DNA from 3 places in the Micromonospora sp. H33 genome. Region 1 is predicted to be linked to each of the others. Evidence: riboswitches for the same ligand, from Rfam matches in the RefSeq annotation. Region 1 holds a riboswitch; each other region holds the start of a gene.

The links. A riboswitch is a leader RNA that binds a small molecule or an ion and turns the genes downstream of it on or off. The one in region 1 is predicted to bind cyclic di-AMP.
Region 2: it holds a riboswitch for cyclic di-AMP, as region 1 does, so the genes downstream of both, ACTMS0_RS02060 (coiled-coil domain-containing protein) here and ACTMS0_RS17140 (C39 family peptidase) in region 1, are expected to answer to the same signal.
Region 3: it holds a riboswitch for cyclic di-AMP, as region 1 does, so the genes downstream of both, ACTMS0_RS06505 (coiled-coil domain-containing protein) here and ACTMS0_RS17140 (C39 family peptidase) in region 1, are expected to answer to the same signal.

What each region holds. Positions count from the first base shown of each region.
Region 1 covers NZ_JBQHDE010000006.1:303,472-306,736, forward strand. The annotation lists gene ACTMS0_RS17130 (DUF5753 domain-containing protein) at 1-742, shown strand, start outside; gene ACTMS0_RS17135 (DUF397 domain-containing protein) at 733-924, shown strand; gene ACTMS0_RS17140 (C39 family peptidase) at 1,119-1,967, opposite strand; cyclic di-AMP (ydaO/yuaA leader) riboswitch at 2,189-2,323, opposite strand; gene ACTMS0_RS17145 (hypothetical protein) at 2,592-3,265, opposite strand, start outside.
Region 2 covers NZ_JBQHDE010000001.1:435,060-438,324, reverse strand. The annotation lists gene ACTMS0_RS02065 (carbonic anhydrase) at 1-491, shown strand, start outside; gene ACTMS0_RS02060 (coiled-coil domain-containing protein) at 635-1,651, opposite strand; cyclic di-AMP (ydaO/yuaA leader) riboswitch at 1,656-1,786, opposite strand; gene ACTMS0_RS02055 (YibE/F family protein) at 1,953-3,265, opposite strand, start outside.
Region 3 covers NZ_JBQHDE010000002.1:200,302-203,566, reverse strand. The annotation lists gene ACTMS0_RS06515 (HelD family protein) at 1-570, shown strand, start outside; gene ACTMS0_RS06510 (cation diffusion facilitator family transporter) at 658-1,575, shown strand; cyclic di-AMP (ydaO/yuaA leader) riboswitch at 1,728-1,860, shown strand; gene ACTMS0_RS06505 (coiled-coil domain-containing protein) at 1,869-2,924, shown strand; gene ACTMS0_RS06500 (SRPBCC family protein) at 2,979-3,265, opposite strand, start outside.

The DNA.
Region 1 (3,265 bases):
GGCCGAAGCCGGCGAGACCGCCGACAGCCTCGCAGCTCAGATAGGCGTCGACCCGAAGACGGCGGCGAAGTGGGCGAGTCACGGACGTACCCCACAGACACGGCACCGCGCTCGGGTCGCCGCGATCCTCGGTCGGGAGGTGACGGAGCTTTGGCCGGACGTTCTGAAGCGCCGAGAACCAGCGTGGTTCCGCCCCTGGGCCGACATCGAGCGTGAGGCGGTGTCGCTGCGCTGGTTCGAGCTGGCGTGGATCCCGGGCCTGCTACAGACCGAGGCATACGCGCGGGCGACGCTGGCCGGCGAGAAGCTGACCGCCGAGGAAGTCGACCAGCTCGTCTCGGCGCGAATCCAGCGTCAGGCGGTGCTTCGCCGCGACAACGCCCCGATGTTGATCGCAGTGATAGACGAGCTGGTCCTTCGCCGGACTGCATACGGCGACCGAGAGCTGATGCGCGAGCAGTGCACCCACCTGGCAGCCTGCGCGGGACTACCGACAGTGTCCGTCCATGTCGTTCCCGCAACGGTCGGCATGTACTCCGGGCTGGGCGGGCCGTTCATCCTTGCCGAGCAAGACAACGGGGCGACGGTCGCCCGTGTGGACGGTCAGGCGCAGGCACAAATAGTCGAGGGTGCGGCGGAAATTGCTACGCTGAGTCGACGGTGGGAACGCATCCGCGGGGAAGCCCTCTCGCGGTCGCAGTCCCTAGACATGCTCAGGGAAGCGGCAAGATCATGGACCTGACCGGCGCGCAGTGGCGCAAGAGCACGAAGAGCGGAAACAACGGCGGGGCGTGTGTCGAGGTCGCCGACAACCTTCCCGGCGTCGTGGGCGTCCGGGACTCCAAGGACCCGACCGGCTCGGCGCTGACCTTCTCCCCGGCCGCCTGGCGGGCCTTCGTCACGCAGGTCGCCGAGCGCGGCTGACCAACCGCAGATACGCGCGAACGCCCGTCCCGGTACCCGGGGCGGGCGCTTCGTCATGGCCGGGCCACTCGCCATGTCGCCTCGACATGACGACGATCCGGGGACGTCGGGCCGCAGCCAGCGGCGGCAGCGCGAACGCCGACGGGCGCCGGCCCCTCGGGAAGGGGGCCGGCGCCCGTCGGTCGAGCGGTGGGTCAGGCGGAGTAGCCCCGGGTGGAGGCCCAGTTCGCCAGGTCGATGGTGGTCATCCAGTACGACGGGACCGCCGGGCTCGCCGAGTCGGCGATCCGCACCAGTCGCCCCTCGTCCTTGTATCCAACGACGGCGATGTAGTGGCCGCCGGGGAACGAGTGCCAGCCGCCCGCCGTATCGGTGGCGCTGCCGGCGATGTTGACCACGACGGCCCGCTCGTCGGTGATGGCCTTCACCACGTCGGCCTGGAGCTGGTCCATGTGCGCCGGTGTCGCGGTGCCCGGGATCATCCGGGTCCGGTACGGGTTCCCCTTGACGATCGAGTTGAGCACCCGGGTGGTGTCCTTGGCCGAGTCGGTGCCGAACTCGTCGGCGCCCAGCGGGCCGGCGAGCTCATCCTGCGTGCGCTCAATGCCGGTGGCGCTGAGGGCGTTCCGCACGGCGGCCGGGCCGCAGTTCCAGAAGGTGGTCTGGGCCTCGTAGTTGTAGTCCAGGACCTTCGACTTCGGCGGCTTGGGCTTCTTGGTGACGTCCGGGTTTGCGGCGGCCTTCGCGGCCGGGGAGTTGGACGGGGCGGCGCTCGACGGGGCGGCGCTCGACGGGGCGGCGCTCGACGGGGCGACCGCCACGGCACGGGCCTGACCGCGCGAGGCGGCGGTGTCACCACGCAGCTCGGCCACGGAGGCCGAGGTCTGCGCCGAGGCGGGGGCCTCGTCGGAGCCGGCGGCCAGAGCGCTGGCGCCGGTCGCCAGCACGAGCGCGGCGGCCGACGCGGCGGCCACCTGGAACGGACGCTCGGTGACGAGACGACGGAGCTGGCGCTTGACAGTGTGCTTCAAGGATTCCTCCACGGACTCAAGGGGCTGGCGGCGCACCGGGCCGGCCGCAGGCAGCGGCGGGCCGGCCGCGCGGACCGGGTCCGGCGGCGGGTGGCCACGAGGGGACGCGCCCGGCGAGACCGGGCGGGGGGCGGTGCGTCAGCGCGCGGCGGAGAGCCGGACGGGCGCGGGCACCGCAGTGCCGTGGAGGTGGGGGATGAACCGAGGGGTGGGGTCGTGCTGCACGAGGATGAAACTCCTTCCGACACCGCCTACCGGGTTAGCTGACGGATTCGGGCGGGAAGTTCGCCCTACCGCGAAGATCGCGGATTCACCCCAGATGCATTGGGTCCCCGGCTCGCCATGCGGCGATTGAGCGGGTCGGCGCGGCGTCGCCTCTTGCGATCGGGTACCGCACCGGACCGCGCCGACATTACTGGCCGGTCAGCGGCCTGCCAACCCGCTCTGAGCTGCTTAAACCTCGATCATGGCAGCAATTTTGCGGGCAGTTTCGCACTGACGCGACTCAATGGGACGGGCGGTGATTAGGGCACGGTAGGTCGAGAACGGGACAAGCGGCGGCGGTCAGCCGGAAAGCGACGGAGAAAATCGACCGGACTGAGAACCTTGACCGGTTCGACGTCGGTGTGACGGGGCTCACGGAAATAGCGCGCGTGCGGGACGCCAGCGGGCAGCGGTGACCGGCCGTCGGGCGAACGCCATCCGAGGCTTCGTCCGCGGGGCCGGACGCAGGCTCTCGGCCGCCGCGTACGCCTCGGCGGCGAGCGTACGGGCCGCCTCGGCGGCCACCTCGGCGTCGCGCCAGGCAGCCCGTTCGGCTGCGGCGGCGGCCCGGTAGGCGGCCAGCTTGCCGTCCCGTACGGCCCGCGTCAAGACGATCTCCTGCTCGACCGGGTGCAGGCGCGCGTCCCAGCCGTCCCGGTGGCCGAACACGTCGCCGAGCTGCCGAGCGGAGAGGTCACCGCGCCAGTTTGCGGCCACCGCGGCCCGGTGCAGCCACCGCTCCCGCGCCGCGTACTCCGCCGGGGTGCGCGGGGTGCGGGGGGTGGGCAGCGCGGCGGCGGCGGTGAGCCGGCGGGTGGCGGTCTCCGCCTCGTCGTACGCCTGCCAGGCCCGGTCGGCCTCCTCCTGCGCGGTGAGCCAGGCGTTCCGCCGGCGGCGCGCCGTCTGGGCCGCGCCAGCCGCCGCCACCGCCACCTCCTCGGCGTACCGGCGCAGGTCGGCCGTCTCGTCCACGGGCGGCGGCTCGGCGGCGGGCTGGTCCCGCTCGGGTCGTGCGGCGAGGACGGTGAGCGTGGTCAGGGCGAGGA
Region 2 (3,265 bases), on a different contig from region 1:
CCGACTCCCGCCTCGCCGCCGAGATCATCTTCGACCGCGGCCTGGGTGACCTGTTCGTGGTGCGGACCGCGGGGCACACCCTCGGCTCGGAGGTGCTCGGCAGCGTCGAGTACGCGGTCGACGTGCTCGGCACGCCGCTGGTGGTCGTGCTCGGCCACGACTCCTGCGGGGCGGTCCAGGCGGCCCGTGAGGCGGACGCGACCGGCACGCAGCCACCCGGGCACCTGCGGGCCGTGGTGGACGCCGTGGTGCCCAGCCTGCGCCGGGCCGACGCCGAGGGCGTCACCGACCTCGGCGGGATCGTCGACATCCACATCGCGCAGACCGTCGAGGCGATGCTGGACGAATCGGAGGCGCTCGCCGCCGCCGTGGCCGCCGGCCGGTGTGCGGTCATCGGCATGTCGTACCGCCTCGCCGCCGGTGAGGTGCGGACGGTGGCCGGCCCCGACGACCTGTCCGGCGCGGACCCGGCCGCCCGCGCCGCCGCCTGATCCGACGTCGCACGCCCCCGGGCCGCTGCCGAACATACGCCGGGCCGCTGCCGGACGACCGCCAACGCCACGACGCACGCCCCGCCGGGCCTACGCGAAAGGGCCGCCCCGCACGTCGCGGGGCGGCCCTTTTCAGTCGTCGGCTACAGCATTGACACGTGGACGTGGTCGGTGTGGGCGGACGGCCCGCTGTACGACTTCCAGCCGGTCGCCGGGAACCAGATCTGCCGGTTCCAGATCACGTAGTAGATGCCGAGCCGGTCGGCGTTGCGGACGAGGAACGCGGTGAGGTCGTTGCCGTACCGGCGCATGTCGTTGTTGTACCAGGCGCGGAACCCGCTGTTCTGGAGCGACCAGTCGCAGGCCCGGCCCTTGGGGTGCTCGAACGGACCGCCGGACCGGTGGCAGCCGACGAACCGCTTGAACCCGGCCCGCCGCACCTCGTTGTGCATGTGCAGCGTGCGGGGGGTGACACAGCCGCTGGTGGTCGGGTCGTTCTCGCTGCACGACTCGGACCGCCAGTCGCCGTCGGCGGTGCGGCCCGGGGCGATCCGGGCGACCGGCGACTCGGCGCTGACCAGGCCGCCGGTGAGCCCCCGTCCGCCGACCAGGCGGAGGGCCTTCTCGGCCTCGGTCTTGCCGCGCTTGAGGTCGTTGGTCAGCTTCTGCTGCTCGCGGACCTCCGCGTCGAGGGCCAGCTTGGCCTGCTCGGCGCGGTTCTTCGCCGCGTTGACCACGGCGAGGCGCTTGTCGTTGACGAGGTTCAGCTCGTCCAGCGCCGACGCGCGGGCGATGAACGAGTCGGGGGTGTTCGCGCCCAGGAGCATCGACATCGCGCCGATCCGCCCGGTCCGGTACGACTGGGCGGCGATCTCGTTCACCTGTGGGGCCAGGGCGTCGAGGTCGGCCTGCGCGCGCCGGAGTTCCAGTTCGAGGACGAGCCGGCGCTTGTTCGACTTGTCCAGCTGAGCCTTGGCCTTGACGAACTCGCGGTTCCGGGACTCGATGAGGTCGCCGAGCAGCTTCGGCTCCCCGTCGTGCCCCGAGGGCTTGGGGGGTGTGGTGGGGGCGGCCGACGCCGGGGCGGGCCCGGCGAAGACGGCCAGCGCGGCGAGCACGGCCACCACGGGTGTCAACCAGCGGCGTAGGGGTGCCGTCACAGTGTTCCCTTCCGTCGACCGCCGACCGGGTTAGCTGACGGGTTCGGGACGGAAGCGGCCCCTACCGCTGGCGCGGATTCACCCCACGTACCTGGTTCCCCGGCTCGCCTCGCGGCGATTGGGCGGTGGCCCCGCTGGCGCCTGTGCGCGCCTTCGGCGGTGACCGGCAGCGAGGTTACCTGACAGGAGTGCTGGGGATCTACGTCCCGAAGCCGACCAAATGCGCGATTCCGTAAGCGCGCTGCGTAATCAGTGACGCATCTATCAGGCGGGTGGCACCGCGTCGTCACCGTGCGGAGTCTCACCATCCGGTGTCCGTGCTCCTGTCTCGGTCGGGCCACCCACCCGGGGTGGCGGGGGCGGTGGTGCCGGCGCGCGGCGCGCTCAGCGCCTCCAGCGCGTCCGTCCGTTCGGATGCCGGCCGGGGGGCCGGAGCGGGGACGTCCGCGTCCGCCGTTCCGCCGCCGCGCCGCCCGGCGGTGGTGACCAGGGCGGCGAGCGCGGTGGTGAGCGGGACCGCGGCGATCAGGCCGAGCGTCGCGACCGCGCTGCGGACGATCTCCTGGGCGAGGAACTCGGTGGTGAGGATCTGGGTCGCGGCCCGCGAGTCGGCGGTCAGCAGGAGCAGGACGGGCAGCGAGGCGCCCGCGTACGCCAGCACGATGGTGTTCACCGTGGAGGCGATGTGTGCCCGGCCGACGCGGGTCGCGGACCGGTAGAGCTGGCCCCGGGTCAGTCCCGGGTTGGCGTGGGCCAGCTCGGTGACCGTGGCCGCCTGGGTCACCGTGACGTCGTCCAGTACGCCCAGGGAACCGATGATGATGCCGGCCAGCAGGAGGCCGTGCAGGTCGACGTCGGCCTGGAACATCGACAGCGTGGTGGCCTCCTCGCTGCCGTACCCGGTCAGGTGGGTGGCCGCGGTGGCGAGCGTGCCGAGCACCCCCGTGAGCACCAGGCTGCCCAGCGTGCCGAGGACCGCCACCGACGTCTGCGCGGTGACGCCGTGCGTGAGGTACAGCACCACGAACATGATCAGCGCGGCGCCGACCACCGCGACCAGCAGCGGCGGTCGGCCGGCGCTGATCCCGGGCAGGACGAACGTCAGCAGGATGGCGAAGCTCGCGGCCAGGCCGGCGAGCGCGGCGAGGCCGCGCCACCGGCCGAACGCGACGATCGCGGCGGCGAAGAGCGCCACCAGCCAGATCAGCGGCTTGCCGCGCTGGTGCTCCGCGATGTTGTACGCGCTGGCCGACGGGTCGGCCGGGTCGGTCAGCTCGACCAGGATGATCTCGTCGCCGACGGCGACCTCGGGCGCGCCGGGACCGGCCGGCACCGGCGTCTCGACCTGTTGCCCGGCGTCCGGCCCCTGGTCGACCCGCACCGTCACCGTGCCGCACGGGCCGTCACCGGTGGCCGGACCACCCTGCGGCGCCTCCGGGGTGGGCGGGCACGGCTCGGTCACCACCTTCGTCACCGTGCCGTGGTAGCGGGGCGGCTCGGTGCCCGCGTCGGCCTCCCGGGCGTCGCGCGGCCAGAGCACCAGGGCGGCGACCAGGGTGGCGAGGAAGAGGGGGACCACCGTCGCGATGAGGATCCGCCGCACCCCGGGCGGGG
Region 3 (3,265 bases), on a different contig from region 1:
GGCCGGCGCGGGCGGCTCGCGTCGTGGACGGTGGTCGGCGACCCGGCGCAGACGGCGTGGACCGGCGACCCGGACGAGCTGGTCCGGGCCCGTGACCAGGCCCTCGGCCGCCGCCGCCGGCACCACTTCACGCTCACCACCAACTACCGCAACTCGGCGGAGATCTTCGCGGTGGCGGCAGCGGAGATCCGGCGGCTCGACCCCGACCTGCCGCTGCCGACCGCCGTCCGTTCCACCGGCGTCGACCCGGTGGAGCTGGTCGTGCCGCCGGCCGAGCTGGAGACCTCGGTGGTGGAGGCGGCCAGTGCCTTGGTCGCCGAGGTCGAGGGGACGGTCGGCGTGATCACGCCGGTGCCGCGTCGGGACGAGGTCGCCGGGTGGCTGGGCGGGCTCGGCGCTCCGCGCCTGCAGGTGGTGACCAGCCTGGAGGCCAAGGGCATGGAGTACGACGGCGTCGTGCTGGTCGCTCCGGGCGAGATCCGGGCCGACCCCGGGTCGGGTGTACGGACCCTGTACGTGGCGCTGTCCCGGGCCACGCAGCGGCTCACCACGGTCGACCCGATCGGCTGAGAGTCGGGCGCCCGACCCTCAGTTGCATACATAGCGATGTGAGCATAGATTGGACGCGGGTCCGGACGGGTGACGGAAGGTGTCCGCGTGGGCGCAGGTCATGACCACCACCACGGGTCGGTCGCGAACGCGGCGCAGCGGCACCGGGGACGCCTCTGGGCGGCCTTCGCCCTGCTCGCCACCCTGATGGTGGTGGAGGCCGTGGCGGCGTTCCGCACCGGCTCGCTGGCCCTGCTCAGCGACGCCGGGCACATGTTCACCGACGTGCTCGGCATCGGCATGGCCCTCGCCGCGCTCACCGCCACCCGCCGGAGAAGCGGCGACCCTCAGCGGACCTTCGGCCTCTACCGGCTGGAGGTGCTGGCCGCGCTCGCCAACGCCGTGCTGCTCTCCGGCGTCGCGATCTACGTGGTGGTGGAAGCCGTCCGGCGCTTCGGCGACCCGCCGGAGGTGCGGACCGGTCCGATGCTCGCGGTGGCCGTCCTCGGCCTGCTCGCCAACCTGGGCGCCTTCGCCCTGCTGCGGTCCGGGGCCCGGGAGAGCATCAACGTGCAGGGCGCCTACCTGGAGGTGTTGGGCGACCTGCTCGGGTCGCTCGGCGTGATCGGGGCCGCCCTGCTCATCGCGGCCACCGACTGGTGGTGGGCCGACCCGCTGGTCGCGGTCGCCATCGGCGTGTTCATCCTGCCGCGCACCTGGCGGCTCGGGCGGGCCGCGCTGCGCATCCTCGTCCAGGCCGCCCCGGAACACCTCCAGGTCACCGCCGTGCACGACCGGCTGGTCGCCGTCCCGGGTGTCGCCGAGGTGCACGACCTGCACGTCTGGACGCTCACCTCGGGGATGGAGGTGGCCTCCGCGCACCTCACCATGGCGCCCGGCGCCGAGGTCGGCGCGGTCCTCGCCGCCGCACGGACCGCCCTGCGGGATGAGTTCCGCATCGAGCACGCGACGTTGCAGATCGAGCCCGGTGCGGCTCCGGGGGTCTGCGGGTCGGTTGAGTGGTAACCAACACGTGCGTGATTAGAGCGACTATTATCCCTTTTTGTCGGATTGGGCCGTGATCACGCCGACACCGTCTGTCACTTCCGCTGCATCTGTCACACCGGCACCGGTAGGCTCTGTTCCGGCCTCCGCCAGGCGGCACGCACCGGTGCCGGCGGCGGCCGCCGCCTAATCGCCCGACAGGGCGAGCCGGGGAACCAGGTACCTGGGGTGCATCCGCGTCGAGCGGTAGGGATCTTCCGTCCCGAACCCGTCAGCTAACCCGGTCGGCGGCTGACGGAAGGACATGTGGATAGATGCCAGAAGTGGTATCCGTACGACGACCTGCCGCCCGAGTGGCGGCCCTGCTCATCGTGGCGCTCACCCTCGGTCTCGGCGCCGCGCCGGTCGCCCCCGCGGCGGCCGCTCCCCCGGCCCGCCAGGCCGCCGCACCCGGGTCGGACCCGGAGGGCGGCACCCCCGCCCTGCGGGCCCAGCTCGAGGCGGCCAGCAAGGGCTTCCTGGACGCCAAGCGAGCCCTGGACACCTCGGTCAAGCGCCAGCAGCAGCTCGCCGCGCAGCTCAAGACCACCGAGGCCCAGCTCGCCGAGCGCACCTCCCGGGTCGGCCAGATCGCCGGCCTCGCGTACCGCACGGGCCGGCTCGGAGCCGCGTCGGCCCTGCTCAACAGCACCTCGCCGGAGGGCTTCATGGACCGGGCCGCCGCCCTGGACGCGGTGGCGGCCAACGAGGACCTGGCCCTGAAGGAGCTGCTGGAAACCCGTGACCAGGTCACCAAGGCCAAGCTCGCGGTGGAGGTGGAGATCACCGAGCAGCGCAAGCAGCAGGCCGTGATGGCCAAGCGCAAGCAGCAGGCCGAGAAGGCGCTGACCGTGGCCAACTCCCGCGCCGACGCCCCCGCCAGCCGGAGCGCGTCCCGGACCGCCGCCGCCGCCCCGCGCAACTCGGACGGCTCCTGGCCGCGGGAGTCGTGCAGCGTCAACGACCCGACGCCCGCGGACGGCTGCATCACCCCGCGGACGCTCCACGCGCTCAACCAGGCCAAGGCGGCCGGCTTCACCCGGTACGTCTCCTGCTACCGCTCCGGCGGGTCGGGTGAGCACCCGAAGGGCCGGGCCTGCGACTTCGCCGCCCAGCCCAACGGCTTCGGCGGGGACGCGACCGGCGGCGACCGGACGTACGGCAACAACCTGTCGGCGTTCTTCGTCAAGAACGCCGATCGGCTCGCCGTGCTCTACGTGATCTGGTACCGGCAGATCTGGCTGCCCAGCAGCGGGTGGAAGTCGTACAGCGGGGCGAACGGCGACCCGTCCAGCGACCACACCAACCACGTGCACCTGTCGGTGTACTGACGACGTTCGGGTCGGGGTCGTCCGGGTGACCGGACGGCTCCGGCCCGTCGTCGGTCAGGCGGCCGGACCGGCGTCCAGCATCGCACCGAGCCGGCTGGCGAGTCCCAGGTGGGCCGAGCGGGCCTGCGCGAAGGCGTACCCGAACAGCGGCGCCGGCGCGGCGAGGGTGATCTCCACGTCGATGCGGACACCGTCCGGCTCGGGCCCGAGCCGGGTGTGGTTGCGGACGATCGTCGCCGGCCACTGCCGGGCGACCGTCACCACCTCGTCGGAGGTGGCGACCAGCACGTCGGCGCGGTAGGTGACCGGGAGACGCAGCCGCCCGACCGCGAGCCGGTCGG